DNA from 3 places in the Nitratireductor rhodophyticola genome. Region 3 is predicted to be linked to each of the others. Evidence: riboswitches for the same ligand, from Rfam matches in the RefSeq annotation. Region 3 holds a riboswitch; each other region holds the start of a gene.
What was found. A riboswitch is a leader RNA that binds a small molecule or an ion and turns the genes downstream of it on or off. The one in region 3 is predicted to bind thiamine pyrophosphate.

Region 1: it holds a riboswitch for thiamine pyrophosphate, as region 3 does, so the genes downstream of both, thiC (phosphomethylpyrimidine synthase ThiC) here and KUG85_RS19780 (YkoF family thiamine/hydroxymethylpyrimidine-binding protein) in region 3, are expected to answer to the same signal.
Region 2: it holds a riboswitch for thiamine pyrophosphate, as region 3 does, so the genes downstream of both, thiB (thiamine ABC transporter substrate binding subunit) here and KUG85_RS19780 (YkoF family thiamine/hydroxymethylpyrimidine-binding protein) in region 3, are expected to answer to the same signal.

What each region holds. Positions count from the first base shown of each region.
Region 1 covers NZ_JAHSSF010000005.1:101,860-111,954, forward strand. Annotated here, with positions in the region: gene KUG85_RS18880 (sugar ABC transporter substrate-binding protein) at 1-405, shown strand, start outside; gene KUG85_RS18885 (ABC transporter permease) at 528-1,514, shown strand; gene KUG85_RS18890 (ATP-binding cassette domain-containing protein) at 1,531-2,331, shown strand; gene iolG (inositol 2-dehydrogenase) at 2,369-3,370, shown strand; gene KUG85_RS18900 (hydroxymethylpyrimidine/phosphomethylpyrimidine kinase) at 3,378-4,136, opposite strand; gene KUG85_RS18905 (thiamine phosphate synthase) at 4,106-4,711, opposite strand; gene KUG85_RS18910 (thiazole synthase) at 4,708-5,481, opposite strand; gene thiS (sulfur carrier protein ThiS) at 5,483-5,680, opposite strand; gene thiO (glycine oxidase ThiO) at 5,721-6,674, opposite strand; gene thiC (phosphomethylpyrimidine synthase ThiC) at 6,942-8,756, opposite strand; TPP riboswitch at 8,869-8,994, opposite strand; gene KUG85_RS18930 (RraA family protein) at 9,185-9,844, opposite strand; gene KUG85_RS18935 (carbon-nitrogen hydrolase family protein) at 9,856-10,095, opposite strand, start outside.
Region 2 covers NZ_JAHSSF010000003.1:216,025-226,119, reverse strand. Annotated here, with positions in the region: gene KUG85_RS12125 (CarD family transcriptional regulator) at 1-513, shown strand, start outside; gene KUG85_RS12120 (RNA polymerase factor sigma-32) at 1,061-1,918, shown strand; gene KUG85_RS12115 (M48 family metalloprotease) at 2,011-3,498, opposite strand; gene thiQ (thiamine ABC transporter ATP-binding protein) at 3,670-4,416, opposite strand; gene thiP (thiamine/thiamine pyrophosphate ABC transporter permease) at 4,413-6,011, opposite strand; gene thiB (thiamine ABC transporter substrate binding subunit) at 6,032-7,036, opposite strand; TPP riboswitch at 7,074-7,187, opposite strand; gene KUG85_RS12095 (thiamine diphosphokinase) at 7,282-7,929, shown strand; gene KUG85_RS12090 (ABC-F family ATP-binding cassette domain-containing protein) at 7,933-9,744, shown strand; gene KUG85_RS12085 (tyrosine recombinase XerC) at 9,865-10,095, shown strand, end outside.
Region 3 covers NZ_JAHSSF010000005.1:279,617-289,711, reverse strand. Annotated here, with positions in the region: gene KUG85_RS19785 (DUF1403 family protein) at 1-687, shown strand, start outside; TPP riboswitch at 775-887, shown strand; gene KUG85_RS19780 (YkoF family thiamine/hydroxymethylpyrimidine-binding protein) at 881-1,489, shown strand; gene KUG85_RS19775 (ABC transporter permease) at 1,494-2,282, shown strand; gene KUG85_RS19770 (ABC transporter ATP-binding protein) at 2,279-3,034, shown strand; gene KUG85_RS19765 (ABC transporter substrate-binding protein) at 3,031-4,020, shown strand; gene KUG85_RS19760 (class I SAM-dependent methyltransferase) at 4,095-4,832, opposite strand; gene KUG85_RS19755 (class I SAM-dependent methyltransferase) at 5,348-6,352, opposite strand; gene KUG85_RS19750 (putative bifunctional diguanylate cyclase/phosphodiesterase) at 6,641-8,620, shown strand; gene KUG85_RS19745 (serine hydrolase domain-containing protein) at 8,725-10,095, shown strand, end outside.

The DNA.
Region 1 (10,095 bases), 120 kb from region 3:
GACGATTGCTCCTTCATGGAGATCGTCGAGGAGCAGACGGCCAACTGGCAGCGCACCGAGGCAACCGACCTGATGACCAACTGGCTCTCCGCCGGCCTGGAGTTCGACGCGCTGGTCTCCAACAATGACGAAATGGCCATCGGCGCTATCCAGGCCATGAAAGCCGCCAACATCTCGATGGAAGACATGCTGGTGGGCGGTGTCGACGCAACCCAGGACGCACTGGCCGCCATGGCCGCGGGCGATCTGGACGTAACCGTGTTCCAGGATGCGGCCGGCCAGGGCAAGGGCGCGCTCGATGCGGCCCTCAGACTCGCCAAGGGTGAAGACGTCGATCAGAAGGTGTATATTCCCTTCCAGCTCGTGACGCCGGACAATATGGATCAGTTCACGACCAAGAACTGATTTTGCGGACCTGACGGCGGCGGCCGCAGAGCCGCCGCCATCCCGCCGGCGCATGCCGGCTCTCCATGGCGGAAAAAACGATGGCAAACCAGGCACAAGCAGTTTCCGGCAGCGCCGCGGACATGCCCCAGAAGCGGCCGCGCTCTCACGAATTGAACGCGTTGCTCGGCCTTGTCGGCATCGCGCTCATTTTCGAAATACTCGGCTGGATCTTTCAGGGGCAGAGCTTCCTGTTCAACACCCAGCGCCTCTCCATCATGATCCTGCAGGTTTCGGTGGTTGGCATCATCGCCATCGGCGTGACGCAGGTCATCATCACCGGCGGCATCGATCTTTCATCAGGCTCCGTGGTTGGCGCCACGGCGATGATTGCGATGAGTTTCGCGCAGGTGAGCACCTATCCGCGCGCAGTCTATCCGGAACTGACCGACCTTCCCGTCATCATTCCCATACTCATCGGCCTTGCCTGCGGCATCGTGGCCGGCATGATCAACGGCCTGTTGATCGCCTTCACGAAAATACCGCCCTTCATTGCCACGCTCGGCATGATGGTGACGGCGCGCGGCATCGCCAAATGGTACACGAAGGGCCAGCCGGTCTCCTTCCCGACCGACAGTTTTGCGGCCCTCGGCCAGGGCATGACCCCGGTCTTCATCTTCCTGGCGATCGCGGCTCTTTTCCACGTCGCGCTCAAATACACCGTCTATGGCAAGCACACCTATGCCATCGGCTCCAACGAGCAGGCAGCGCGCATGTCGGGCATCAATGTCGAGCGGCATCTGGTGCTGGTCTATACGATAGCGGGTCTTCTCGCCGGTCTTGCCGGCATGGTGATCGCCGCCCGTGGACTGACCGCGCAGGCCGGCATGGGCGTCATGTATGAGCTCGACGCCATCGCCATGGCCGTCATCGGCGGCGTCTCGCTTTCCGGCGGACGCGGCTCCATCGTCGGAACGCTGATCGGTGCCGTCATCTTCGGCGTCATCATCTCCGGCTTCACCTTCCTGCGGCTCGATGCCTACTATCAGGAAATGATCAAGGGCGTGATCATCGTCGCCGCCGTGGTGGCCGATGTTTACCGTCAGCGCATGCGGCCACGGTCGCGCTGAACCCCGGGAGGAACCCATGGCAGACGCAGAACCGGCAGGCAAAGAACGCAAAGTCATCCTCAGAACCGAGGGCTTGACCAAGCATTATGGCGGTGTGCACGCGCTCCAGGACGCGGACTTCGAACTGCTCGACGGCGAGCACGTGGCGATTGTCGGCGACAACGGTGCCGGCAAGTCGACCTTCGTGCGGCAGATCACCGGCGTCGAGCGCCCCACCGCCGGCAGGATACTGTTCGACGGGCGGGAGATGGATTTTCAGAACCCCGTCGACGCCCGCGAGGCAGGCATTGAAGCGGTGTTCCAGAATCTGGCGCTGGCCGACGATCTGGACGTGCCTTCCAACATCTTTCTTGGCCGGGAGGAAACCTACTTCAATCTCGGTCCATTCAGCTTTCTGAACGAGAAGAAGATGTTCCAGCGCAGCCAGGAAGCGCTGGAAAAAACAGGGGTGAAAATTCCCAATCTGCACAATTCGATCGCCAACATGTCCGGCGGTCAGCGCCAGTGTGTCGCCATCAGCCGGGCGGCGAGCTTCGCCTCGAAGCTGATCCTCATGGACGAGCCCACGGCAGCCCTGGGCGTGCAGGAAACGACCCAGGTGGAAAACATCATCCGCGGTCTGAAGAAACGCGGCATTCCGCTGATCCTCGTCAGCCACAATCTCAGGCAGGTCTTCAACCTCGTCGACAAGATCTGGGTGTTCCGGCGCGGCCGCATCGCCGGCATGCTGGAAGCCGACAAGACGGACGGAAACGAAGTGGTCTCGCTGATCACCGGCGTGCAGTCCGGCGTCCACGAGAACGCCAGTTACATCTGAGACAAAGCCTTCAAGAACCCAGACAGAAAGACCCTCTATGACCGTGAACTTCGCGCTTCTTGGTGCCGGGCGCATCGGCAAGGTGCATGCAAAAGCGATTGCCGGCAATGCGGACGCCCGGCTTGTCGCCGTTTCCGACGCCTTTGCCGAAGCCGCACAGACTGTCGCCGACACCTATGGCTGCGCGGTGCGCGGCATTGAGGATGTCGAAGCCGACAAGAGCATCGATGCCGTTGTCATCTGCACGCCGACCGACACACATGCGGATTTGATCGAGCGCTTTGCCCGCGCCGGCAAAGCCGTTTTCTGCGAAAAACCCGTCGACCTGAACCTTGCCCGCGTGAAGCAGTGCCTTGGTGTGGTGAAGGAAACCGGCGCCGTGCTGATGGTGGGTTTCAACCGCCGCTTCGATCCGCACTTCGCTGCCGTGCGTGCAGCCATCGACGAAGGCCGCATCGGCCCTGCCGAGATGGTGCAGATCACCTCGCGCGATCCAGGTCCGCCGCCTGTCAGCTATATCAAGTCATCCGGAGGCATCCTGCGTGACATGACGATCCACGATTTCGACATGGCGCGCTTCCTGCTGGGCGAGGAGCCCGACACGATCTTCGCCACCGCTTCGGTTCTCGTCGATCCGGCCATTGGCGAGGCCGGGGATTTCGACAGCGTTTCCGTCATCCTCACCACCGCATCGGGGCGGCAATGCAGTATCTCCAATTCGCGCCGGGCCACCTATGGCTATGACCAGCGCATCGAAGTGCTGGGTGCCGAGGGAGCCGTCGCGGCGGAAAACCAGCGGCCCGTTTCCATCGAGATCGCCAATGCGCAGGGTTTTACCCGACCGCCGCTGCACGATTTCTTCATGACCCGCTACACGGAGGCCTATGCCGCCGAGATTGCAAGCTTCATCGCCGCCATTGTCGAGGGCAAGCCGGCTTCTCCCTCGGGCGAAGACGGTCTGCGCGCGCTGGCACTGGCCGATGCGGCGCTGCTCTCGGTGAAGGAAGGCCGTGCGATAAAGCTCTCGGAAGTCCTCTGATCTGATTTCAACCGGCAAGCCAGCGTTCGGACAAGTGGGTTTTCGCCGCGCGAATGCTGGCCTCCAGCCCATCGCCCCGGGCAAGACCCGCAGCGATGGCGCTGGCCAGCATGCAGCCGGTGCCGCGCATCGTGCCGGGGAGGCGTGGGCCCTCGAACCGCAGCGGCGGTTCCCCCGCCCGATACAGCGTGTCGGTGGCGCGCCGCCCCTCTGCATGCCCGCCTTTCACGAGCAGCGTCTTCACACCGCCCTCAAGCAGATCGCCCGCCTGCTGGTGCTCGTCTTCCTCGCTCCCACCTGAAAGGAGTGCGAGCTCAGGCAGGTTGGGCGTCACGAGGGTGCAAAGCGGCATCAGGCTTTTCCGCATCACGGCAATGGCATCGTCGGAAAGCAGCGCCCGCCCGGACGATGATGCAAGAACGGGATCGAGAACCACCGGTATCGCCGCATGATCGCGCAGAACCGCGGCAACGCGCGCCACGGTCTCGCGGCTACCGAGCATGCCGATCTTGATGGCGGCGACCACGTTTGCCGAAAGGGCGGCGCGCATCTGTGCTTCCACCAGATCGGGGTCGCAGAGCTGGACGCGCTCCACCGCCGTGTGGGTCTGCACCGTTACCGCTGTGAGCGCGAGGCAGGTTTTCACGCCAAAGGCAGCAAGTGTCTCCACATCGCGCGCGATGCCCGCGCCGCCAGACGAGTCCGAACCGGCAATCACCAGCACATGCGCCATGCTCACCGCCATTGCGCGGTGGCCGCCAGCCATTCGCGCGTGCGTGCTTCCGGATCTGGGTTCAGAGTGATGTCGGTCACCACGGCGGCACTATCCGCCCCAGCCGCGAACACGCCGGGAAGCCGTTCGGGATTCAGCCCGCCAATCGCCACCAGCGGCACATGGCCAACACGCTTGCGCCAGTCAGCCAGCCGGTCGAGCCCCTGCGGGTTCCATTTCATCTTTTTGAGGATCGTCGGATAGACCGGCCCGAGCGCCACATAGTCAGGCTTTTCCGCAAGGGCTGTGCGCAGTTCCGCCCCGTCATGGGTGCTGATGCCGAGCTTCAGCCCCGCCGCGCGGATCGCATCGAGATCGGCCCCGGCCAAATCTTCCTGCCCCAGATGGATGAAATCGCAATCCGTCTCGATGGCCAGCCGCCAGTGATCATTCACGATGAGCTGGCAATCGTGTTCGGCGCAGATGCGCCTTGCCTCGATGACTTCTTCGCAAAGTGCTGCCTTATCCATCTCCTTGATGCGCAACTGCACGAGCTTCACACCGAGTGGAACGAGCCGGGCGATCCACGCCGCACTGTCGACGATCAGGTAAAAGGGATCGAGTTTCATTCAAACACCGCCTTGCCGATCACCGGCGTTGAAGGAACGGCCATGTCGCGCGGCTCCAGCGGCCCGGCCAAAAAGGCCTTTCTCCCTGCTTCCACAGCTCCGCCAAAGGCCTCTGCCATCGCCACCGGATCACCCGCCTTCGCCACGGCCGTGTTTAATAGAACGGCGTCAAACCCGAGCTCCATCACCATGGCCGCATGCGATGGGCGTCCGAGCCCCGCATCCACGATCAACGGGATATCGTGAAAGGCTCCACGCATGGCCCGAAGCCCATCCACATTGATCGGCCCCCGCGCCGAGCCGATGGGCGCGCACCAGGGCATAAGCACCCCGCATCCCGCCTCTAGCAGCCTTTCCCCAACCACCAGATCGTCGGTCGTGTAGGGAAACACCCTGAAACCATCATCGCTCAGGATGCGCGCGGCCTCGACAAGACCAAACACATCCGGCTGCAGCGTGTCGTGATTTCCAATCACCTCGAGCTTGATCCATTCCGTGCCGAAAAGCTCGCGCGCCATCCGCGCTGTCGTCACCGCCTCTTTCACCGAATGGCAGCCCGCCGTGTTGGGCAGAACACGCACACCGAGCTTCCGGATCAGCTCCCAGAACCGGCCGCCCGTGCGGTTGCCTGCCATCTCGCGGCGCAGCGATACGGTCACGACGTCGCAGCCGCTTGCCCGCACCGCATCCGCCATGATGGCGGGGGAGGGGTATTGCGCGGTGCCGAGCAGCAGCCTCGATGAAAGCTGTTCACCATAAAGCGCCAGCATGTCAGCCTCCCTGCATGGGCGAGAGGATTTCGACCCGGTCGCCGTCTTTGAGTGTGCACCGGCTTCGTTCCGCTGCCGGAACAAGCTCTCCATTGCGCGCCGTGGCGAGAAAGTCGGGCGCATAGTCCAGCTCATCGAGCAAGGCGGCCAGCGTTGCTGCTGTCACCTGCCGCTTTTCGCCATTGATGATCAGCTTCATGGCTGAACCTCAACGGGTTGCGCATGGCACACTCCAACATTCACGCCCATTGCCGATTCTCCTCAAGTAGAGCTGCCGCCGCCTCGCGCGCCATGGCCGGCGAGAGCAGAAAGCCATGGCGGTAGAATCCGTTCACGCTGATGCCCTTCGGCGTGCGCTTCACGCGCGGCAGATTGTCGGGATAGGCGGGCCGCACACCAGCACCCGTCTCCACGATCTTCGCCTCGGCAAAGGCCGGGTGCAGGCTGTAGGCCGCATTGAGCAATTCCATCATCGAGCGGGCGCTGATCGGCCCGGCATCATCGCTTTCGATCATCGTCGCGCCCACCATGAAATGGTGATCCGCACGCGGCACGATATAGACCGGTATGCGCGGATGAAGCAGCCTTACCGGGCGCGAAAGCCCGACCTCTTTCGTGCGCAGCAGAAGCATCTCGCCCCGCACCCCGCGCAGCTCCGGATCCGCTGCCGCCATGCCGGTGCAGTCGGCAATCCGGTCTGCTTCCAGATGCGTTTCGCAGACGAAGCGAACACCGGCCTTCCTCAGCCCCTCGACAAGCGCCGACAGCGCCCGCCGTGGGTCGAGATGGGCCTCGCCCCGGAAGAAAAGCCCGCGGCGAAACCGGCCCGCAAGATCAGGTTCGAGTGCGGCCACGGCCTCGCCCTCCAGCCATTCATGGCCGGACGTGCGCGCGGCAAAGCGGTCGAGCTCCGCCCGGTCCCGCGCCGGCGCAACCACCAGTGTTCCATTGCGCAGCACATGGCCGGGAAGGGCGGCCTCCCACCAGTCTGCTGCGCTCTTTCCGAGCGTGAGCACAGGCTCTTCCGCGCTCTCGCGCTCACACCACGGTGCCAGCATCCCACCCGCCAGCCACGACGCGCTGCCCGCCGGGCCGGAGCGGGTATCGCACACCGTCACCCGCACACCGGCCCGCACCAGCTCATGCGCCAGTGTGAGGCCGGCCACGCCGGCCCCCTTGATCAGGATATGCATCGATGCACCAATCTCGAAAAAAACAGGCGCCCACAGCACTCCCCGTCATCCCGGCCGACCGAAGGGAGAGCCGGGACCCATTGAGAGGCGCGGCCGATTTCCGCAGAAGGAACCGACCGTGCCAATATGCGCCGAGACCCGAACCGGACCGCGCCCCATGGCATTCTCTCAATGGGTCCCGGATAGCCCTCCGGGCTTCCGGGATGGCGAGGAGCGCCGGGCTTCCCTCGCCGGGACAAAGCTGTCCCTACCTCGCCGATCACAACCCTACTCCCCGGGCTCCACCGCCTTCTCCAGCGGCATGTAGAGCTCGCCGCCCTCGCGGAACTTCTCCGCCATCTTCGCCATGCCCTCCTTCTGGGCCTCGGCGCGGATGTCGTGGGAGATGCGCATGGAGCAGAATTTCGGCCCGCACATGGAGCAGAAATGCGCCACCTTGTGCGCTTCCTTCGGAAGCGTCTCGTCATGGAAGTTCCGCGCCGTTTCGGGATCGAGCGAGAGGTTGAACTGGTCCTCCCAGCGGAACTCGAAACGCGCCCGCGAAAGCGCATCGTCGCGGATCTTCGCTGCCGGATGCCCCTTGGCGAGGTCTGCCGCATGGGCCGCGATCTTGTAGGTGATGACGCCGGTCTTCACATCGTCGCGGTCGGGCAGGCCCAGATGCTCCTTCGGCGTGACGTAACAGAGCATGGCCGTGCCGAACCAGCCGATCATCGCCGCGCCAATGCCGCTCGTGATGTGGTCATAGCCCGGCGCAATGTCGGTCGTGAGCGGCCCAAGCGTGTAGAAGGGCGCCTCGCCGCAGACATCGAGCTGCTTGTCCATGTTCTCCTTGATCTTGTGCATCGGCACATGGCCGGGGCCCTCGATCATCACCTGGCAGTCCTTCTTCCAGGCGATCTGCGTCAGCTCGCCCAGCGTCTCCAGTTCGGCAAACTGCGCGGCGTCGTTGGCATCGGCAATGGAGCCGGGGCGCAACCCGTCGCCCAGCGAAAACGACACGTCATAGGCGCGGCAGATGTCGCAGATTTCCTCAAAATGCTCGTAGAGGAAACTCTCCCTGTGGTGATGCAGGCACCACTTGGCCATGATCGAGCCACCGCGCGAGACGATGCCCGTCACGCGGTCGACCGTCAGCGGGATATAGTGCAGCCGCACGCCGGCATGGATGGTGAAGTAATCGACGCCCTGTTCGGCCTGCTCGATCAGCGTATCGCGAAAGACCTCCCAGTTGAGGTCCTCGGCAATGCCGTTCACCTTCTCCAGTGCCTGATAGATCGGCACGGTGCCGATGGGCACGGGCGAATTGCGGATGATCCATTCGCGGATGTTGTGGATGTTGCGGCCGGTGGAAAGGTCCATCACCGTGTCGCCGCCCCAGCGCGTTGCCCACACCATCTTGTCCACCTCCTCGGCCATGGAGGAGGTGACGGCGGAATTGCCGATATTGGCGTTGATCTTCACGAGAAAATTGCGGCCGATGATCATCGGCTCGGCTTCCGGGTGGTTGATGTTGGCGGGAATGATCGCCCGGCCCTTCGCCACCTCGTCGCGCACGAATTCCGGCGTCACGAAATCGGGAATGGCGGCGCCAAAGCTCTCGCCATCGCGCACGAGCGCGGCCTTCGCCTGTTCGCGGCCAAGGTTTTCGCGGATGGCGATATATTCCATCTCCGGCGTGACGATGCCGGCCCGCGCATAGGCGAGCTGCGTCACGGCCTTGCCGTCCCTGGCCCGCAGCGGCTGGTGGCGGGTGGGGAACTCCGGCGTCAGCCGGTCGCCGGAGACAAAGCCATTGTCCTCCGGCTTCACATGGCGGCCCTCATAGGCCTCCACATCGCCGCGCGCCTTCACCCAGGCCTCGCGGATGCGCGGCAGGCCCTTTTCGATCTCGATCAGCGCGTCCGGGTCGGAATAGGGGCCGGAAGAATCATAGACCGTCACCGGCGGCTCGCCGGCGCTCGGATGCACGGCGATTTCGCGCAGGGGCACGCGAATCTCGGGGTGAAGCTTGCCGGGTTTGTGGATCTTGCGCGATGCCGGCAATGGGCCGGTGGTCACTTTCGGAGCGATAGCATCCATGGGTCAGAGCCTCCTCTGCTCAGTCAGCAATGGAGACCCAGTTCGTGCCGAGAGGAGGAAGAGCTCCGGCGATCCGCTATGGAAATGGATTTCGGCTCGAAGGAGCCAGCGACCCGCCAGGCATGCACCATCCCTACGCCAGTATGAACTGGATCAGGTTCATCGGGTCACTGCGCTGCATGGAAAACCATGCCCAGCAGAATCTCAGCCCCTTGGCGGGACCCCCCAGGTGAGGCTGCAAGGTGAGTGAAGAGGGGCGCTCTTGTCAAGCACCCATGTCAGATACCGGGCAACAAGTTTGGGAAGGGGGCTTCGAGCCATGTCTCGAAGCCCTCTTCCTCTATCGAGAGGCCATACCCGTCATCCCGGCCGACCGCTGGGCTATCCGGGATGACGGGTATGATTTGTGGATGAGCCGCTGCCAGATCCTAGGCGCTTGCCTCAACGCGCTCCTTCGCACCGGAGATGGTCGGCAGGCTCTCGCCGGCGTCGATGCGCTTCAGAAGTTCGACTTCGCGCGCCTGCATCTGGATGGCGCGGTCTGCCACCATGTCCACCTCGTCGGGAGACAGGATCAGAACGCCGTTTTCATCGGCCAGCACCGCGTCGCCCGGATTGACCACCACACCGCCAACGCTGACGGGAATGTTCATCTCGCCCGAAACGCCCAGCAGCTTGGTGGTGATGGGCGAGGGGCCCCGGCACCACATGGGGAAACCGTGACGCTCGAAATCGGCGACATCCGTCGCCGGCCCGTCCACCACCGCACCGGCGGCCTTCTTGCGGGCCGCCGTGTGGGTGATGACGCCACCCCAACAGGCGTGGCGTGTGTCGCCGGCACGATCGATGATCACGAAATCGCCGGGCCGGATATGGTCCATCGCGTAATGCAGGAGCGTGCTGTCGGCATGGGGCAGGCGCAGGGTCACCGCCGTTCCGGCCGCCCGCACCCTGGGCAGCATGGAGCGGATGCCCGTGTCGAGGAAGTTGGCGTGCAGAAAATGGCCGACCGTGGCGGTCTCCACCTGCATCAGCTTGTCGATCTTGGCCTGTGCCAGCTGCTCCGGCATCGAGTTGACCTGGTACATATGCGTATTCCTTATGCGACGACGTGATGGTCTGCGACAGGCATGGAGCGGCGGATCTGCTCGGCATAGCCGGTGTCGATGGTCGCGCTTGCATGGCCGACGCGGTCCGAGCAGTTGGCGATGGTCACGCCCCATGGATCGATGATCAGCGAGTGGCCGAAGCACAGCTTTTTGCCTTCGTCATGCCCGAAGATCTGGGCCGATGCAGCCACATAGGACTGTGTCTCGATGGCGCGGGCGCAAAGGAGTTG
Region 2 (10,095 bases), on a different contig from region 3:
GTGTATCCGGCGCATGGCGTCGGGCAGATCGTTACGATCGAAGAGCAGGAAGTCGCCGGTCACAAGCTGGAATTGTTCGTCATCGATTTCCAGAAGGACAAGATGCGCCTCAAGGTGCCGGTCGCCAAGGCGACGTCCATCGGCATGCGCAAGCTTTCCGAAACCGACTATGTTGATCGCGCGCTCAAGGTCGTGCAGGGCCGCGCCCGCGTGAAGCGCACCATGTGGTCGCGCCGCGCCCAGGAATATGACGCAAAAATCAATTCGGGTGACCTGATCTCGATTTCGGAAGTCGTGCGCGATCTCTACCGCGCCGACAACCAGCCGGAGCAGTCCTACTCGGAGCGTCAGCTTTATGAAGCCGCGCTCGACCGCATGGCGCGTGAGATTGCTGCCGTCAACCGCATGTCGGAGACGGAGGCCGTGCGCCTGATCGAGACCAACCTCAACAAGGGCCCGCGCCGCGGCGCCAAGGCCGACAACGAGGAAGGCGAGAAGGAAGAGGCAGCATAAGCTTCCCCTTCAACTGGTTTCAGGGCATCGGACCGAAAGGTGAAATCCGGTTTTCGGATCGTTTCGATGCTCCATCAATCGTTACAGCGCCGCGCGTCTTACAAGACGCGCAAAGGACGCTGTAACACTTTCAAATGATGCATGTTCGTTGTCTTTCAAATGAATTCATTTGAAAGCGACATGCATTAGATCGTCCTTTGTGCGCCCGGATGGACGCACGGTGAACCAGAGAACCCGGCTGTTTCAGCCGGGTTTTTTGTTGCCGACTTCAATTTTGCCACCGCTGGAACTTTTCCTGTTTCCGACTCGTTACTTTAAGTGATGTCTCGTTGCTTCGGTCGAGATCACCGCAGTTTGCGAAGCCTTGTGACGGCTCTTGCCGGGGTTTGCGGGATATCCGCCATTGGCGTGGCCGCGCGTGTTGGGACGGTGCGTCAACGACGCTCTGACAGAACGAACCGCGCATTGGCCAGAGCCGGTGCGTTTGGGCTTGGAGGCCCGCGAAGCCCTTGTTTAAGGGGGCGGGCCGGTAACGCGGGAGTGCATCATGCAAGACCGGGCGGAACGCAAACTGATTGAAAGTGCCATGAAGGCGCCGTATCTGGCGCTGGAAGAAGAACAGGATCTGGCGAAGCGCTGGTACAGGAAGCACGATCAGCAGGCGCTTCACCAGTTAACCGTGGCCCATATGCGGCTGGTTATTGCCATGGCCGCCCGCTTCCGGAACTTCGGATTGCCGGTGGCCGATCTCATTCAGGAAGGCCATATCGGCCTTCTGGAAGCTGCGGCGCGCTTTGACCCGGAGCGGGGCGTGCGGTTCTCGACATACGCAACCTGGTGGATACGCGCCTCGATGCAGGACTATGTTCTGCGCAACTGGTCCATCGTGCGCGGCGGAACGAGTTCTGCGCAGAAGGCGCTGTTCTTCAAGTTTCGCCGGCTGCGGGCGAAGCTGCAGAAGAGCATGGGAACCTCCAGCGAGATCCACGAGGAAGCGGCCAGGCTTCTCGGTGTGTCGCCGGCAGACGTGGCCATGATGGATGCAAGACTTTCCGGCCCCGATCTTTCCCTCAACGCCCCGATGCGCGATGAAGGGGACGCGTCCGCAGAGCGGATGGAGTTTATTCCTTCCGATGACGATCCGATAGACGAAACGGTTGAGCACATGATCGATGGCGAACGCCGGGCGCTCTGGCTCACCGATGCGCTCGATGTTCTCGACAAACGCGAACTGAAGATCATCCGCGAGCGTCGCCTGTCGGATGAGGGGGCCACGCTGGAGGCGCTCGGCACGGCGCTCGGAATATCGAAGGAGCGCGTCCGACAGATCGAAAGCAGGGCGATCGAAAAGCTGCGCAGTGTGCTTGCGCGCGAACATCCTGCGCTTGCAGGTGGCGCAGTCTGAGAGACTGTTCGGTAGTGCTGCTGCGCTGGCCCGCTTCGGCGCTTCACGCAGTTCCGGACGAACAACCGGTTTCAGCTTTCCCTGGAGCTGCCCTACTGGTCGGTGACGATCTTCACCTTGGTCCCCGCCGACGGCGTGGCGCCCGGGCTGAGCGCATTCAGGAGGCGGAACAGTTCGACTTTCCGATCGACGCCGCGCATTTGTGCGGCCAGCGAACCCAGTGTTTCGCCGGGCTGAACCGTAACCACGCGAATGCGCAGGGGCTTGAGGGCCGCACGCTCGGTCTGGTCGAGAACACGGAAGCTCTGGCTGACCGAATCGGCGACCCTTTCAAGATCACCGCTCGTCGCCGGCGCGGCTGTCAGCAGACGATAAACCTGCCCGCCGGAGCGGATCACCGTCACGTCGAACTGCCAGCCGTCGGCACTGGCGCGCCCTTTTGCAGCCGGGTAGCCATTGATGGTGAGCGTGCGGATGGTCTCAGGTTCCAGTCCGGCCACCCAGCCGCTGGTCAGATAGTCGGACAGGGACGTGCCCTGGGGCACCGTTGCGCCATCGAAACGGACCGCGATGTCGTCGGGCCCGACGGCGGTGACCGCCTTTGCGGAATTGTCGATGACGAACCCCTGGGGGACGCGGAACGCGACGCCGAGGCCCGGGTGCAGAAAATCGCGCCCGCGCACAAAGCCTTCTTCCGGCGAATCGCCGTAGATCATCCCGTCAATGCCGGCGAGGAAAGATTCGCGGTCACGCTTGCCTGCCGCGTCCGGCTGTTGCAGTTCGCGGGCGTGGCGCTGTGCGAGTTCGATACGGCGCGGCGCATTGGGGTGGCTGGCCAGAAAGTCGAGGCTGGCGTCAGTCGCGCCGCTGACGCTGCGAAAGCCCTGATAGGCGTCCATCGCCTGAAGGAAACGTGCCGCCGCGAAAGCGTCATACCCCGCATGGGAGGTGGTGCGGATGCCGATACGGTCGGCTTCAAGCTCCTGATTGCGGGAGAACTGCGCAAGCCGGAGCTTGCCGCGCACCAGAGCGGCCTGGGCCGCCTGATCGCGTCCGCCGACCACTTCATTGACCACTTTCGATGCGAATTTTTCTTCCGCTTCGAGCTTCTGCCGCTCGATGCCGTGATTGGCGGTCACATGCGCCATCTCATGCGCGAGCACGGCAGCAAGCTCCGCCGAGTCGTTGGCGAGCGCGAGAAGGCCGCGTGTGACGTAGAGGTAGCCACCGGGCAGGGCGAACGCATTGACGTTCGGCGAGTTGAGGATTGTGATCCTGTAGGCGGCGCCGGTGTTCTGTTCGTCGAGCGTGAGCGAGCCGACGACCTTGGCCACCATGCGCTCGAGTTTCGGATCGGAATATTCGCCGCCATAAGTCTGCAGGATGCGCGGATGCTGCTGGCGGGCAAGGCGCGCCAGGCGGTTGCCGCGCGTTACCGTGTCCACCGTGACCGGGTTGGACGAGGGCATGAAGCTGCCTGTGTCGGTCGGAATCATCTGGCAACCGGACAGGAGCGCGGTGAGCGTCAGGGCCAGGACAGTTTTGCGCGGCAAGGAACGCGCGGACGGCAGGAAGTTCATGGTAGCGGGCGCTCGATTGGACAGGTGAATGTCCTTCCGGTTGATCTTGTCCAAAGCATGACCGGCGTTAATGTGCGAGTCACGCGTTTGGTTCCCTCAGCATTTCGTCATGTCCCATCCGGGGCACGGTCTAGCGTATAAGCTGCAAAAGGGGAATCCATTTCTTGGAGCTTAATTGATTTCCCGGCGTGCGCCTATATAGCGGTTGAAGGCTTCCGAAGCGGTGCCTGAAACAAACGCCCCGGTTGTGCCCGTCGCCGAGATCCTTCCATCTTCCACGAAGATCATGGTTTTGCAGAGCCGCTCCGCATCGCGCGGATCGTGCGTGGCCATGAGGACCGTCATTTTCTGCTCTGCGTGCAGCGCGGCTATGAGCGCGAGCATTTCGTCGCGCAGCGCCGGTCCAAGCGAGGCGAAGGGTTCGTCCATCAGGAGAACCGGACGTTTGCGAATCAGAACGCGGGCAAGCGCCACACGCTGGCGCTCGCCGCCCGAAAGCGCCTGCGGCAGCCGGTCTTCCTTGCCGGCGAGGCCGGTTCTGGCAAGAGCGTCCGAGACGGCCGCGCGGTCTTCTTCCGTCAGTTTCAGGGAGGGTGAGCGGCCGAGCCCCACATTCTGCGCCACGGTGAGATGCGCGAAGAGATTGTTCTCCTGAAACACCATGGAGACCGGCCGGCGGTGGGGGGTAAGCGCAGAGACATCCTCGCCATCGATGAGGATGCGGCCCGATGCGGGTCGCTCAAAGCCGGCAATCAGGCTGAGCAGGGTTGACTTGCCCGAGCCGCTCGGGCCCATGACGGCGACGATGTCTGACGCAGCGATGGTCGCGTCGAACGCCATCGGCCTCCCCCCCGGATAAGCGAATTGCAGCGCTTCCAGAGCGATTTGCGCGCCATGTCCAGCGGCGGTCTTGATCATGTCTTCTCCCTGCCGAGACGATCGGCGATGAACATCAATGCCAGACAGAGAAGCCCCAGGAAAAGAGCGAGGCCGGCGGCATCTGCCGTGCGGTAGCTGCCCATGCGCTGCAGCAGGAGATAGGGCAGCGTCTGCACCTGATCGGAGCCGAACAGGGCGATGACGCCGAGATCGCCCAGAGATAGGGCGGCAGCGAAGGCGAGTGCGGTGGCAGCGGGACGTTTGAGCGCAGGCCAGTCGACAAGGCGTAGCCTGCTCCACCCGGTAATGCCAAGTGAGAGACACAGTCTTTCATGGCGGGCGCTGGCGGCATCATATGCCGGACGAATGGCACGGATGGCGAAGGGCATGGCCATCACCGCATTGACCGTGACGACCATGACCGGCGCGAAAGCGAAGACATTGCCCACATGACGCAGGAGAATAAACCAGCCAGCACCGATGACCAGCGGCGGAACGATGAGCACCATGGCAGCACCGCTGTCGGTGGCGCGTTCGAGCAGGGTTGCGGGCAGGGCGCCGCGCTTCATTTCCAGTGCGCGCCGGGCGGCGACCAGCGCCAGGGAAAGGATGAGGCAAAGAAGCGACGAAAGGCCCGCGAAGACAAGGCTGGTCGTCGTGGCGGAGAAGACCGCGCTTTCGGTCGCAAGACGCCCGAGATCGGCCCTGAGGCCGGCAATCACGGTCGCGCCCATCGGACCGGCGACGAAGAACAGGCCGATGAGAATGAGGGTCGCGTTGAGACCGGTTTCGGCGGGCGTGTGCCAGACGATCCGGCGGGGTGCGACGGGCAGGTTCGCGTCGCCGCTGAAGGACGCGCCAAGACGGCTCATAGCCAGCACGATGCTGCCCGCCAGTGCCACCTGAATGAGGGTGAGCACCAGTGCACGGGCAGGGTCGAAGTCGAAGCGCAGCGCCTGATAAATCGCCACTTCGAGTGTGGTCGCGCGCGGGCCCCCTCCGAGCAGCAACACAATGGTGAAGGACGTGACGCATAGCATGAAGACGAGCCCGGCGATGCCGGGCAGGGCAGCGCGCATGGCCGGCCATTCGAGAAACCGGAACGAGGCGCGCGCACCCATGCCAAGCTGGGTCGCAAGACGCCACTGGTCTGCCGGCACGCTTTCAAGCGCGTTCAGGAAGAGCCGCGTTGCGAGCGGCAGGTTGAAGAAGACATGGGCGACCAGAATGCCCGAGAGGCCATAGATGCCAGGCCAGTGCTCGTTGAAGGCGACCGACAGGAATGGCGCGAAGAAGCCCGCGCGGCCATAGAGCGCAAGAACACCGAGGGCGGCCACGATGGCCGGTAGCGCAAGGGGCACGGCGAACAGGCGCAGGATGAAGGCACGTCCCGGAAAAGCCGGGTGCCGTGCCAGCGCACGCGCCAGAAGGATCGCTGGTAATACAGAAAGCAGTGTCGACAGCAGCGCCTGCCAGAACGTGAAGCGCGCAATGCGCAGAAGCCATGCATCGAACGCATCCAGCACGCCAGAACCCTGGCGTGCCGCTTCCACCGCGAGGCCGATGAAGGCCCCGCCGATCAGCAGGCCAATGGCGGTGAGCGCGAGGCGCCCCGCAGTTGTGCGTCTGTCCATGGCGGGGGCGTGCGGAATGGTCAGCGGCTCATCACCGAAAGCCACTCGTCGACCCAGGCCCTGCGGTTCTTTGCAACCTCCTCAGGTGAAAATTCGAGCGTCTTTTCCGGTTTCACAAGGTCATCGAAGACCGGGTTCAGCGGGCCGGAGATTTCTCCGGCCGGGAACATCCAGTTGGTTTCGGGGATGGCGTCCTGAAAGCCGGGACCGGTCATGAAGGCGAGGAATTTCTGCGCCAGCGGGTTTTTTGCGCCCGCAACCGTCTGTGCCGCCACTTCCACCTGCAGGTAGTGACCTTCCGCGAAGCTGGCTGCCTTATAGCGCTCTGTATCCTCCGCGATGCGGTGATAGGCGGGCGAGGTGGTGTAGGAGAGCACCATGGGAACCTCGCCGCTGGTGAAGAGACCATAGGCCTCGCTCCAGCCGGGTGTCACCGTCAGCACCTTGTCCTGCAGCCGGCTCCAGGCGGTGGCCGCCTCGTCGCCATAGACGGCCTTGACCCAGAGCAGAAGACCAAGCCCCGGTGTGGAGGTGCGCGGGTCCTGAATGGCGATCTTCAGATCACCCTCGGCCTCCACCAGTTCCTTCAGGCTTGCCGGTGGTGTCTCGATGGCTTCGGTGTCGTAGACGAAGGCGAAGTAGCCATAGTCGAAGGGTACGAAAATGTCGTTCTCAAAGCCGCCCGGCACCTCTACCTTGGCCGTATCAATACCGTGGGGGGCGAAGAGGCCGGTTTCCCGCGCCTCGTGGAGAAGATTATTGTCGAGGCCGAGCACAATGTCGGCTTTCGTGGAGCTGCCCTCAAGCCGGACACGGTTGAGCAGTGCCACGCCATCGGCGACCGAAACGAATTCCACGTCGCAACCGCATTCCGCCTCAAACGCCTTTTCCACCTGTGGGCCTGGGCCCCAGTCGGACGTGAAGCTCTCATAGGTGTACACCGTGAGCTTTTCCTGGGCGAATGCCTGGCCGGAAAGGACCAGCGCGCCGAGCGCCAGAGTGGAAAGCAGGGTGGTGGTGCGCATCTGCGCCTCCTCTTTTCTGGTCTGGGAATGAGGCGCTGAATGAAAAGCGTCTAATCCCTCCGCCGGTATCAGCCGGATCAGGTTCCGCGGGTTGGTTGGGTTCTTCCCAAGCCTCTCAGCCGACAATGCGCCGGCACCCCGTTAGAGCGACCGGGAAAATAGGGCGCGGTGCGCAGCTCCGCAAGGGGGGTGAATGGCGCAAACGCCGTTGGCGCTGGCCCGCCGGCATGATATGGGCCTCGCCCATGAGCCGATTTACCCTTCTCCTTGGCGGAGACCTCACCCGGACACCGGCCCTCGATGCCGAAATCGCCGACAGCCGCATCATCGCAGCGGATTCGGGCATGCGCCATGCTGCGCTTCTGGATGTGAAGCCCGAGCTATGGGTGGGGGATTTCGATTCCGTGCCCGACGGGTTTGAGAATGCCTATGCCGACGTGGCGCGCCGCACCTTCCCCTCCGAGAAGGACAAGACCGACGGCGAGATCGCGATTGCGGCAGCTCTGGAGGCCGGGGCAACAAGCCTTTTGCTGGCCGGTGCCTTCGGAGGCGAACGGGCCGACCACATGTTCCTGCATTTCGCTCAGGCATTGCAGCTCTCCGAACGCGGCATTGCCGCAAAGCTGACGAGCGGGCATCAGGAAGGCGTGCCGCTCGTCCCGGGGCGGCGCCACAGCTTCGCCTATGCTGATGGCACACTGTTTTCGATCCTCGGCTTTTCGGAGCTTTCCGGCCTCACGGTCGAAGGCGCGAAATGGCCGCTCGATGCCGTGGAGGTGCCCTTCGGTTCCTCGCTCACGCTTTCCAATCTGGTGGATGGCGGCCTTTCCATCACGCTCATGAAGGGCCGGGCGCTGTTCATGGCGCATCTACTGAATGACGGAGAACGCTGAACCATGGCGCCGCCCCTTTTAAAGTTGGATGATATTCGTTTGACCTTCGGTGGCACGCCGCTGCTGGCCAGTGCCTCGCTGATGGTCGGCCCCGGCGAGCGGCTTGCGCTGGTGGGGCGGAATGGCTCCGGCAAGTCGACCCTGTTGAAGATTGCCGCCGGGCTCGTGGAGCCGCAGGATGGCGAGATTTTTCGCCAGCCGACGGCAACCATACGTTACCTGCCGCAGACGCCCGACTGGCAGGGCTTTGCGACCGTGCGCGCTTATGTGGAAGCGGGGCTCGGCCCTGCCGACGACATCAACCGGGTGGCGCTGGTCATCGACCGGCTGGGGCTCACGGGCGATGAAGATCCGGCGACACTGTCGGGCGGTGAGGCGCGGCGGGCGGCACTTGCGCGCGTGCTTGCGCCGGAGCCGGATCTGCTATTGCTCGATGAGCCGACCAACCATCTCGATCTCGCCACGATCGAGTGGCTTGAGGAAGAGTTGCAGCGGACCTCTTCCGCTTTGGTCACCATCTCGCATGACCGCCGATTTCTGGAAAAGGTAAGCCGCGCAACCGTGTGGCTCGACCGGGGTGTGACGCGGCGGCTCGACAAGGGGTTCGCTCACTTCGAGGACTGGCGCGATCAGGTGCTCGAAGAGGAAGAACGCGAGCAGCACAAGCTCGCCCGCAAGATCGAGCGCGAAGAGCACTGGCTGCGCTATGGCGTGACCGCGCGCCGCAAGCGCAATGTGCGCCGTCTGGGAGAGTTGCAGGCGCTGCGCGAGAAACACCGCAGCCACCGCGGCGCGGAAGGCGTGGCGACCATGGCGGCCAGTGATGCTGCCGAATCCGGCAAGCTCGTCATCGAGGCGAAGGGGCTCGCCAAAGCCTATGACGGACTGCAGGTGGTCAAGGACTTCTCCACGCGCATTCTGCGTGGCGACCGGGTTGGTCTTGTCGGGCCCAATGGCGCCGGCAAAACGACGCTTATCAACCTTTTGACAGGCAAGCTTGAGCCCGATGAGGGATCGCTGCGGCTCGGTGCCAATCTGGAAATCGCCATTCTGGATCAGAAGCGAGCGCTCGATCCGCTGGAGACGCTCTCTCACTTCCTGACCGACGGGCGCGGCGACAGCGTCGTCGTCAACGGGCAGGAGCGACATGTCGTTTCCTACATGAAGGACTTCTTGTTCAAACCGGAGCAGGCGCGCACGCCGATCCGCGAGCTTTCGGGCGGTGAGCGCGCGCGGCTGGTTCTGGCCCGGCTCCTCGCACGGCCGGCCAATCTGCTGGTTCTCGATGAGCCGACAAACGATCTCGATATGGAGACGCTCGACCTTCTGCAGGAGCTTGTCGAGGACTTTCCCGGCACGGTGCTGCTCGTCAGCCATGACCGCGATTTCCTCGACCGTACGGTGACGAGCACCATTGCGCCTGCGGGCGATGGCCGCTGGATCGAGTATGCGGGCGGCTATTCCGACATGATGGCGCAGCGCAAGGGCGAGGAGCTGGAGCGGCGCAAGACCCGTAGTGCCGAGCAGCAGAAGGCGAAGCCAGCCGGCAATGCGGGCGCGCCCAAATCGGCTGCCAAGAAGCTCTCCTACAAGCAGAAGTTTGCGCTGGAGACACTGCCCAAGAAGATTGATGAGCTGGCGGATGAGATGGCGGCATTAGAAGAGAAACTCGCCGATCCGAACCTCTACACGCGGGATGCAGCCGCTTTTCAGCGCTTTTCCAAAGAGCTGGACACCGCGCGCGCCAGCCGTGAGAAGATGGAAGAAGAGTGGCTGGAACTAGAAATGCTGCGCGAGGAGGTCGAGGGCGCATAGCAGCTCCTGCTTTTTTGGACGCCGACTTCAAAGCCCCCTTCTCCCCGCAGGCGGGGGGAAGGAAGCCGTCATTCGCCCGCCTTCACCGCTCGCTAACCGGACTGGTTCAGAATGCTGCGCATGGACCAGGATTTCCTCATTTCCACAAAGCTCGACCTCCAGAAGGCCCGTGCCAAGTGGCTTGCCTCGCTGGCCGATGAGCGGCGTCTTTCGGCGCTGACCGTCGATGCCTATGAGCGCGACACGCGGCAGTTTCTGCAGTTTCTCACAGGGCATTGCGGCGAGGCACCGGGTCTCGCTGACATTGCCGAGCTGCGCCCGGCGGACCTGCGCGCCTTTCTGGCCTTTCGG
Region 3 (10,095 bases):
CTGACCGCGGCCGGTGACGATCCGGGCCCTGCGGGCAAGATATTTCTCGCCTATAGACGAATGGCAGCGCGCCGCTTCATGCCATCCATGTCTTCCATAGCCGAACTCGCCGGCCTTCTCGGCATGGCGGTGGATGACAGGCTGGCGGCAGCCGTCGACCATGCCGAGGATGCGCTCCAGTCTGGAAGCGCGCCGCCCTTCGCGGCGGCAGAGCTCGTCGGGCGGATACTGGCAGAACACGCGGACGCCGAGCCGCTGGCATGGGCCCTGGCAGACGGGTTGATCGCAACGATGCTGAACTGGCCTCGCCCGGTACCGCTTCTCATGGCGGAACGCTATGGAACCGCCTTCCGCGTGGGCGGGGAGAGCGGGCGGATCGGCCCGGCTGATCCTGCCTTTGCCCGGGCGGTGTGCCTCGCGCTGGTTCAGGGGACTGGGCGCGCGCTCCGCTCGGCTGGTGAAATATCTCGCCGCGCCGACACACTTGCCTCCGTTTTGCCGAAACTGCGCACAAAAGGGGCGGGCACGGTCGTTCAGAAACTGCTGGATGACGATGCCGTGCCGGCCTCGGCGCCCGGATGCAATCTGTCCCGCTGGGCCTCGAAACGGCTCTTTGAACGGCTTGAACATTTAGGGGCCGTGCGTGAACTCTCCGGGCGTTCATCATTCCGCATCTTCGGATTGTGACGCCTGTGGATAGCCGGATAATTTTTCATCCGGGCACCGTTTCCTGAACAAACCGCTTGCTTTGCGCCACGGGATTTGGTTCGTACCGGGCATCCACAGGGGTGCCGCGTATCGCCGCGGCTGAGATGAGGGCGCAAGCCCTCGGGCCCTAGAAGCTGATCTGGGTAATGCCAGCGGAGCAAGGAGGACAATCATGTTCGCAGGTGCGCAGCTTTCCCTTTATCCGATGACCGACAATTTCGTCGACGTCATCATGTCGTCGCTCTCCGCGTTCGATCCCTGGCGGGACCGTTTAAGGATCGAGACCGACGATATCTCCACGCTCGTCGTCGGCCCACCCGAAGTGCTGTTCCCGGCGCTGCGCGATTTCTATGTCGCCGCCGCGTCCACCCGCCACCATGTGGTGCTGCGCGCCACGCTCTCGCGCGGCTGCCCCGGCGAGCCGGACGATCCGATCTGCAGCACCTCTGCACTCGCCAACCCGTCGGAGCCGCTCGCCGAACGGCAGAAGGCAGCACTTGCGGCGGTGGCCAATGCAAAGACCACGTCGGAAACCGCACGCGCCCAGTTCTCGCTATACGTGATGGGCGCCGGCGACCACATGGCGGAGATCATGGGCTGCATCGACTTCCTGAAGTCGAGCGGCGTCTTCGATCGCTCCAAGAATTTCTGCAGCCGTCTCACCGGCGATGCAGGCCCGGTTTTCGCAACGCTCGAACAGGCCTTCTGCCGGTTCGGTCCGCCCGAAGGCCATGTGACGGTCGATTTGACCGTTTCCGCCAACAGCCCCTCCACGGCCTGACCCCATGTCTCAGCGTCGGCCCCGTCCTGCGGGCGGACGGCTGGTGCGCGGCTTGCCTGCTCTGGCAAGCGTTGCCGGTGCGATCCTCCTTTGGGAAATCTATGTGCGGCTGTCGGGCATTTCGCCGTTGGTTCTGCCCGCGCCCTCGCGCGTCACCGAACAGATGGGTGTCAACCGCGCCCTCCTGTGGGAGAACACGCTGCCGACGCTGAGCGCGACGCTGACCGGCTTTGCCTTCTCCGTCAGCATCGCCTTTGCCCTCTCGGTGGCGCTCGATTTCCTGCCGAAGCTGCGGCGGGCGCTGTTCCCGATCTTTGTCGTCAGCCAGACCCTGCCTCTGGTGGCCATCGCACCGCTTGCCGTTCTGTGGTTCGGTTTCGGTCTCACGCCGAAAATCCTGCTCGTGGCGCTCGTCACCTTCTTTCCCATGCTGGTAGCTCTGGTCGATGGCTACGAATCCACCGATCCCGAGATCGAAACGCTGATGCGCTCCATGGGCGCGTCGCGGTGGAAGGTGTTCCGGGCGGCGCGCTTTCCCTCGGCCATGCCCTATTTCTTCGCCGGCCTGCGGATTTCGATCACCTATGCCGTGGTCGCCGCGATCTTCTCCGAATATGTCGGCGCGCGCGCCGGGCTCGGCATTGTCATCCTCAACGCCAAGAACAGCTTTCGCCCGGACCTGATGCTCGCCGCGGTGGTGGTCAGTTCCACGCTGACACTGGTGCTCTTCGGCGTCTCGGCGCTTCTGCAACGGGCGCTGCTGCGCTGGCGGGAAGCGGGGCAGACACGATGAGCGCTCTGGAAATGCGCAATGTGGGCGTGACGCTCGGCGAAACCGCCGTGCTCGACGATGTATCGCTGCATGTGGGGCAGGGGGAGTTCGTCTCCATTCTCGGCCCTTCGGGAGCGGGAAAATCCACGCTGTTTCGACTTCTCACCGGCGCGCTTGCGCCGGATCGCGGCGAGATCCTGCGCGATTGCGCGCCCTTGAAGCGCGACGGCCAGACCTTCGCCTTCATGCCACAGCGCGACGCGCTGATGCCCTGGCGACGCATCGTCGACAACGTCATTCTGGGGCTGGAAGTGCAGGGCGTGCCGCGCGCCTCGGCGCGCGCCCGCGCGCTGCCGCTGTTCGCCGAGTTCGGGCTGGAAGGCTTTGAGCAGCGCTATCCGGCGGAGCTTTCCGGCGGCATGCGTCAGCGCGCAGCCCTTCTGCGCACGGTCATTCAGGCCCGCCCGATCCAGCTTCTCGATGAACCCTTCGGCGCGCTCGACGCGCTCACCCGCGCGCAGATGCAGCGCTGGCTGGAAGACCGCTGGCGCGCCGCGCGCTGGACCACGCTGCTCGTCACCCATGATGTGCGCGAGGCGGTGGCCCTTTCGGATCGCATCTATGTGCTGTCGCGCCGTCCCGCCCGCGTGATTTCCGAGGTCGTCGTCCGCGCCCCGCGCCCGCGCCTTGGCGCGCCCCTGCCGGACGATGCCCGCGCGCTGGAAGAAGACCTTTTGAACACCTTGCTCAGTCAGACAGGAGAAAGACCATGAAAAGCCTGATAGCCGCAGCCCTTATGCTCGGCGCGATGGCGCTGCCGGCAACGGCGCAGGAGCGCCTGAGCGTCGCGCTGGACTGGACGCCCAACACCAACCATGTGGGGCTTTACGTCGCCCAGGCGAAGGGCTGGTTCAAGGATGCCGGCCTTGACGTCGAAATCCTGCCCTACACCGACACCTCCTCTGGCACGCTGGTCGCCACGGGCGTCGCCGAATTCGGTATTTTGAGCTCCATCGGTTTCTACAGCCAGCGCGCCACCGGCGCCGACCTCACAGTGGTCATGGCGGTTATGCAGCATGAGACGGGCCGTCTCGTCTTCAACGGCGAGCGTGAGGACATCCAGCGCCCGGCCGATCTCGATGGCATGACCTATGCCGGTTTCGGCAGCGCCTGGGAACAGGCCCTCATCTCGACCATTATCCAGAACGATGGCGGCAAGGGCGAGTTCGAGACCGTCACGCTCGGCACCTCCGCCTATGAGGCGCTTGCCAATGGCACGGTCGATTTCACGCTCGAGGTGAGCACCTGGGAGGGCGTGAACTCCGTGCTTCTCGACCGCCCGCAGCGCGCATTTCGCTATGCCGACTATGGCGTGCCGGATCAGCACACCACCTATCTCGGCGGCAACGGAACCTGGCTGAAAGCCAATCCCGAAACCGCCCGCGCGTTCGTTGAAGCGGCCCAGCGCGGCTATGCCTTCGCTGCGGAAAACCCGGAAGAGGCAGCCGAAATGCTGATTGCCGAGACCGGCGGCATGCTCTCCAATCCGGAGCTGGTCCGCGCTTCCATGCAGGCCATCGTGGGCGGCGGCTACCTGCAGGACGAGGGCGAGCCGGTCGGTCTCATCGATGCGGACATGTTCGGCAACATCACGAAGTTCATGTTCGAGGCGGGCGTCATGCGCGATGCCGACGGCAAGCGCCTCGAGGAGATGCCGGACGTCTCCACCTGGTTCACCAATGCGTATCTGAAGCGGTAGATTTCGCGGTCCAGGCTATTCATGCGGCATCGGGCCGAAAAGCGGATTTCACTTTTCGGTCTGATGCTCCCGGGTCAGGATCGCTTTTGCAGGAACACGAAGAGATTGGTGCGCATCGGCGGTGGCATCAGCCACTGGAAGAGCGAAACCAGGGCAAAACCGGCTGAAACGCCGCCGTGATATCTCGGCGTGCTGTTGGCGATATAGCTGTGATGACCCCAGTGCTCCCGCTCAAATGCGCGCCGCAGACGTCCCAGCGTGTTCAGCCGGTAGAATGTGGGAAACACATCCTGGTGCGGGCGTTCGGGCCAGACCTGCCGCATCAGCCAGTCCTTGAAGCGCTCCGGCACGATGCGGTTGCTGATCCCGACATAACCCCAGCTGTTGGGTGTGAGGGCGCAGAACCAGCCGCCGGGTTTCAGGACGCGGCGAACCTCCCTTGCGAACTCCGCAGGGTGCTCGACATGCTCGATCACCCATTCACAGATGATCATGTCGACACTGCCATCTTCCAGCGGCAGGCGTCCGCCGGGTTCGAATGTCAGCGCTTCATCGAGATGTGGGTGCTGGAGAACAGCGGGATCGACATCGAGGCCTATGACACGCTTCACACGGCCCTGAAAATTGAAGAAGGTCTTGCGGAAGGCCGCGCTGCCATCGTCATAGCGTGCACCACGGCCCGCACCCAGATCGACGATAGCCATGTCGGGGTTTATGAGCGCATTGATGCGTGTATAGAAAGCGATGTCCTCGTCGTCCCGCGCGAAACCGCCGGCCGCCGTCTCTGGCCTCCATTTGTCGACCACACTCATCTACACGCCCCCGATCGTTCGTCCTTTGGTGGCAGATAGTCGCTGACCCTTGAGATTCGGTTAAGTCAGGGGTTGCAGCGCGGCCGGGCTACACGCGTCTGCGCTTCTGAATTCTCGCTGAAAAACCCTGACACATGCAGACCGGTTCTTCGTTTCGCCGAAACGCTGAGCCGGCCTCGTTCCATTTCCGGTCGTCAGCCAATCGCAGGATGCCTGGATCGCCTGGCATCCAGCCGGACGCACAATGGGTGATCCAGGTTATTGATGGAGCATCGGACCGAAGCCCCGCCTTTCGGAACCCGGATCACGCCGTTTCAGGTTTCCAGATTTCCTCGACCGTGTATCTGCCATTGTGCACGCAGATCAGCGATACCGGCAGCAGTGGCACCATGGTTTCGCGTGTGTCGCTGATCTCGCCGCCGAATGGGCAGACCTCATCGCGAGAGGTCCCGTGGCCACCGAACCGAAGTTGGGTGGCCAGGTCGGCTTTTCACGCGAGAGGATAAGGCTGCCGCTCAGGCGGGGTGTTTGCGGATGACGCCGTAGACGATGTTGCGATTGCTGCCGTAGAACACCTCGGTGTCGGCATGGTTCCTGTCAATCGCGCGGTCGATTATGTCCTGCATGTCCTTGTCCGCGCGCAGGATCAGCGGCCAGTCCATGAAGGTTTCCATGTAGCCATCGGTGGTGATCTCGTCGCTGAAATTGGCGAACAGGAATTCTCCGCCCGGCTTGACCAGTTCCATGGCGCGTTGCGTGAGGCGGATTGCGACTGCGCGCGGCAGATAGTCGTAAAGCCCGGACGCATAGACGAGGTCGAACGTGCCGAGACTGTAGGAGCGGCGCAGGATGCCTTTCACGGAACCGTCAATGGCCTCCACACCAGTGCCGGCCAGGTCCCGGTTGACCGTTCCCACACTGATCGGGTCCTGGTCCAGCCCGATCCAGCGCTTCAGTTTCTTCCCGGCCAGGGCCGTCGAGAGTTCCGCTTCGCGCAGGTGGCCGCATGCAATCGCGAGGACCTCCGCATTCTCCACGCGCTCTGCGGTGGCATCCACGGTGCGCGCAAGTATGTCGCGCCGCTCGCGCCCGGCGACCGAACTCGCCGCTTCGCTTGTGTAAGCGTAGATTTCACGGCCGAGTTCCGTGGAGGAAGCCACGATCTCGTCAGCGCTTGGATGTTTGTAATAGATGTCGAGCAGGCTGGCATCGCCGGAATAGCCGCGCGGCTTGTCGAAGGACCAGCGTGTGAAGGGGTCCTGCTTCAGAAACTCTGAAACCGGATGCTCCTGGGCCAGAGGAATGAGCTGTTGCCATACGACAGGCGAAGCCTGGTTGCGGAGATCGTGCAGACGGGCCGCCAGACGGTCGACGATGTCGGCTGCCGGTGTGCCCGATTCGAAGCCCTGGCGCGCCAGATCGAGAACCAGCGCAAGCTGGGCAACCTTCTCCTTCAACTCCGTGGAATCGGCGACATCCGACGTCGTCGTGTGCTTCTTGACGAGCTGAGATGTGATCAAACTCTGCTCGTCAAGCTTCAGGTGAGAGGCTTGTGCCACTGGTCCGTCCCCGCTGATTTGAACGCTTTCACTATACCCGTATGGACCGGGATGCGAAAGAATTTAATCAAACTCGACTAAAAGTTATCCGGGTTCAGCACCTCGATAAGTCGGGTAAAAAGCTGCCTTCATTTACGCACCGTTAATATAAAACGCCGTTTCCGGCCGGGGTCGAAAGCGGGAATGGAGAAGTTAAGACATCCTAACCGATTCCCATGTACTGAGGGTCTGTTGCAATGGAAGGTCACGATGCAACTATCCGCGGATATCGCACGAAAGGTTGTTGAAGCGCTTTCGAGCCCTCGTACGGGTCTGGCAGACCCGAAACTGCTCCGGCTGCTTTTTCAGCATGACGCTGCCCAGCAACGCCTGGTCGTTCGCTGGGGCATGTGGGCTGCCGTGCTCAGTTATATGGCCTATGGGGTCTTCGACTGGTTCCTGTTTCCCGACATCGCGGATCAACTGGTGTTTACCCGATGCGCGATCGGCATTTCCTTTCTTGCAGTGATCGAGTTTGGTGTGCGCCGCGGCGCATCCCTTGCCGCGATGCATCTGGTGGCAGCCGCAGCCATTGTCGTCGGTGCCGTCGGGTGGCTGCTTCTGGCGCTTGAAACCGCATATCAGCAGGCGCTTTCGCACTTTGTCGTGTTCGGAATCGTTTTTGTGCTTGGCGCAAATCTGTTCTTCAATTTCCGCTTCATGCTGTCTGCGATCTCGTCGACGATCATCGCCGTCGTCTTCGTGGCCGCGACACTGCATGCGCTGCAGATCGGTCTGACTGCGCGAATTGTGATTGCCGCGCTCTTCGTCAACTGCCTTGTGTTTTCACTCTACCTCTCGTGGCGGCTCGGTGTGGAGCGCTACTGGACGTTTCTTGAAGCGCTGCAGGCAAAATCTCAGGCTCACGCGGCCGTCAAGAAGGGTGACGAGCTTCACAGGATCGCTCACACCGATCCCCTGACGGGATTGCGCAATCGCCGGGCGATCACAAGCGCCTTCGCCGAGCTGCATGAAGAATGTGTTCAGAACGGCGATGAGCTCGGTGTCGTGCTGATCGACGTGGATCACTTCAAGCGTTTCAACGACCGGCTGGGCCATCAGGCCGGTGACGATTGCCTGATACGGGTTGCCCAGACGCTGGAGGGGGCAGCGGAGGCGAACGAATCCATCGTCGGCCGTTATGGCGGCGAGGAGTTTCTGGTCTTGCGTCGCGTCTCCGGGTCGGACGAACTGCGTGACCTGGCGCAGGAGTTCTGTCGTGTGGTCGAGGAGCTGGAGATTCACCATCCCGACAGGGGTGACGGCATCGACATCGTGACGATCAGCGCCGGTGCATCGCAGACACTGGACGGCGGCGCTACCGAGCTGCAGGAGGTTCTGCAGGAAGCGGACCGGGCACTCTATATATCGAAGTTTACCGGCCGTTCTAGGGTGACGGTCTACGATCCGCAGATCATCGATGCCGACCATTCGAATGAAAGCCTTGCCGGCCTGTTGGCGCACGCCATTGAAAAGCAGTGCATTTCAGTGGTCTACCAGCCGATCGTGCAACTGGGAACCGGCGAGGTCCTCGGCTATGAGGCGCTGATGCGGCTCAAGGGGAGCAATGGGCGGTTGGTGAAACCCGATGTGTTCATACCGGTGGCAGAGCAGAACGGGGCGATCGTCGAGCTGGGCGCATGGGTTTTCGAGCAGGCCTGTGCAGACGTGGCGCGCTACAAGCTTACCGGGATTGTCGCCGTCAACATATCTGCCGTTCAGCTCAAGGCTCCCGGGTTTGCGCTGCGCGTTGCCGAGACGCTGGCCCGCCACGGGCTGGCGCCAAGACAGTTTGCTCTCGAACTTTCCGAACGGGGCGACATCCTGGGACAGTCGCAGGCCGCCCAGACGGTGGAGCAGCTTCGGAACCTCGGCGTGCAGATCTGGCTCGACGACTTCGGAACCGGCTACGCCGGGATCGACTGCCTGCGCCGCTTCGAGCTCGATATTGTCAAGATCGACCGGAGCTTCCTGCCTGAGCGCCAGCGTGCGCAGGATGTCCGCATGCTCGAGGGCATGATCCAGCTTTTGCGCAGCCTTGGCCGTACCGTTCTCGTTGAAGGCGTCGAGACGGAAGAGCAGAAGGCACTTCTTGAAAAGCTCGGTGTCGATCTCATCCAGGGCTTTCTTATCGGGCGTCCTCAACCGGTCGGTGAAATCGTGGGCACCGAAAACTCCGAAGTCGCCTGAGCGGTGGCGCGCAGAACGACAATCCTCATTGACATGGCTTCTCGAAGGGGGCACCGCACGGCATCGAAGCTGTGATGAACCGCACCTGCGGATGGGGACAGGGAATGTCGAGACGCGATTGGCCGGCTGCGGAAGCCGCAGCGCATGAAAAGCTCAAAAGCTGGACGGGCAACGGGCCAGGAGGTGTGGTTCTCGGCATGGAACGGGGCGTGCCGCGCCTGATCGCGGCGGCGGGTCGTTGTGGGGCAGGGCTCGGACCGCTGGGGCCCGACAGCGTCTTTCGCTGGGCGTCCGTAACCAAGCATGTGTTCGCAACCTGTCTTCTGGAGTCCGAAGCGTTTGGCCTCGACATGCCTCTGGGCGAGGCGCTGTGCGAGCTTGCAGCCGCGCCCGCGGCGGTGACGGTCGGACAGGCCCTGGCCATGCAGGGCGGGTTGCCGGACCCGCGCGAGTGCCTGACTCTCCTGGGCTTCGGCGCGCATGAGCGCACCGAGGCGGATGCGCTCTATCCGTGGATGGCCAGTTTCGACTGGCTTAACGCCGCGCCGGGGGCCGAGGTCGCTTATTCCAATGGCGGCTATCGCCTGCTGGAAATGGCGATGGCGCGACGGGGCTTTGTTTTCTCCGAGATGGTTGCGGCCCATGCGAAGCGGCTCGGGACCGGCATGCGGGCTTCTGAACACTGGACCGATCCGGTGCCGGGTCTGGTGCCCGGGCACGTGCCTGAGGCCGATGGATGGTCCGAAGGATTTCAGGGCATGCATTTATCGGCTGCCGGCTCACTTTCCGGGTCAGCCATGGATCTCGCATGCTGGCTCGCCGATCTGATGCCGCGCGCGATTTTCGACCGGATTGCACGACCGCTGCCGCTCGGCTCGGGAGAGGCAACCGGCTACGGGCTTGGAATAAGCCTGACGCGCATCGGCAATATGGCGGTGCCGGGTCATGGCGGCGCACAGGCCGGTTACCGTGCTGGATTCCTGTGCGATCCGGATCAGGGTATCTCGCTTGTGGTTCTCACCAACCGCGACGACGGCGACGCGACCGGGCTCGCAGCACATGTCTGGGCAGCGCTTTGCGGTGTACCGGACGGGGCGCTTTTGAAACCTGCGCAAGGATGGGCACCGGCGGGGCTGTTCGCCGCTGCCGAAGGGGACCTCTGGGCGGAGGTGCGGCCAGGATCGATCGTGGTTCGCGACGCGGAGGAGACGCTGTTTGAAGGCGAAGATGGCTGGTTCGTCTCCAATGCGGCTCAATCGCGCATGCGCCTGCGGTATGAGGATGGTGCACTGACCGGAGAGCTCTTTCACCGTCCAGTCAGGCTGTTGCCCGCGAAGGACGACGCGGCGATGCCCGGTCTCGACGGCGACTGGACTTGCGATGGTGCGTTTCTTCAGATCGAGGGGCGGACGCTCAACTGGGGTGCGGGGCCGCGCAGAAGCGCAGCAACAATGACGCCGCTTGGGAATGGACGA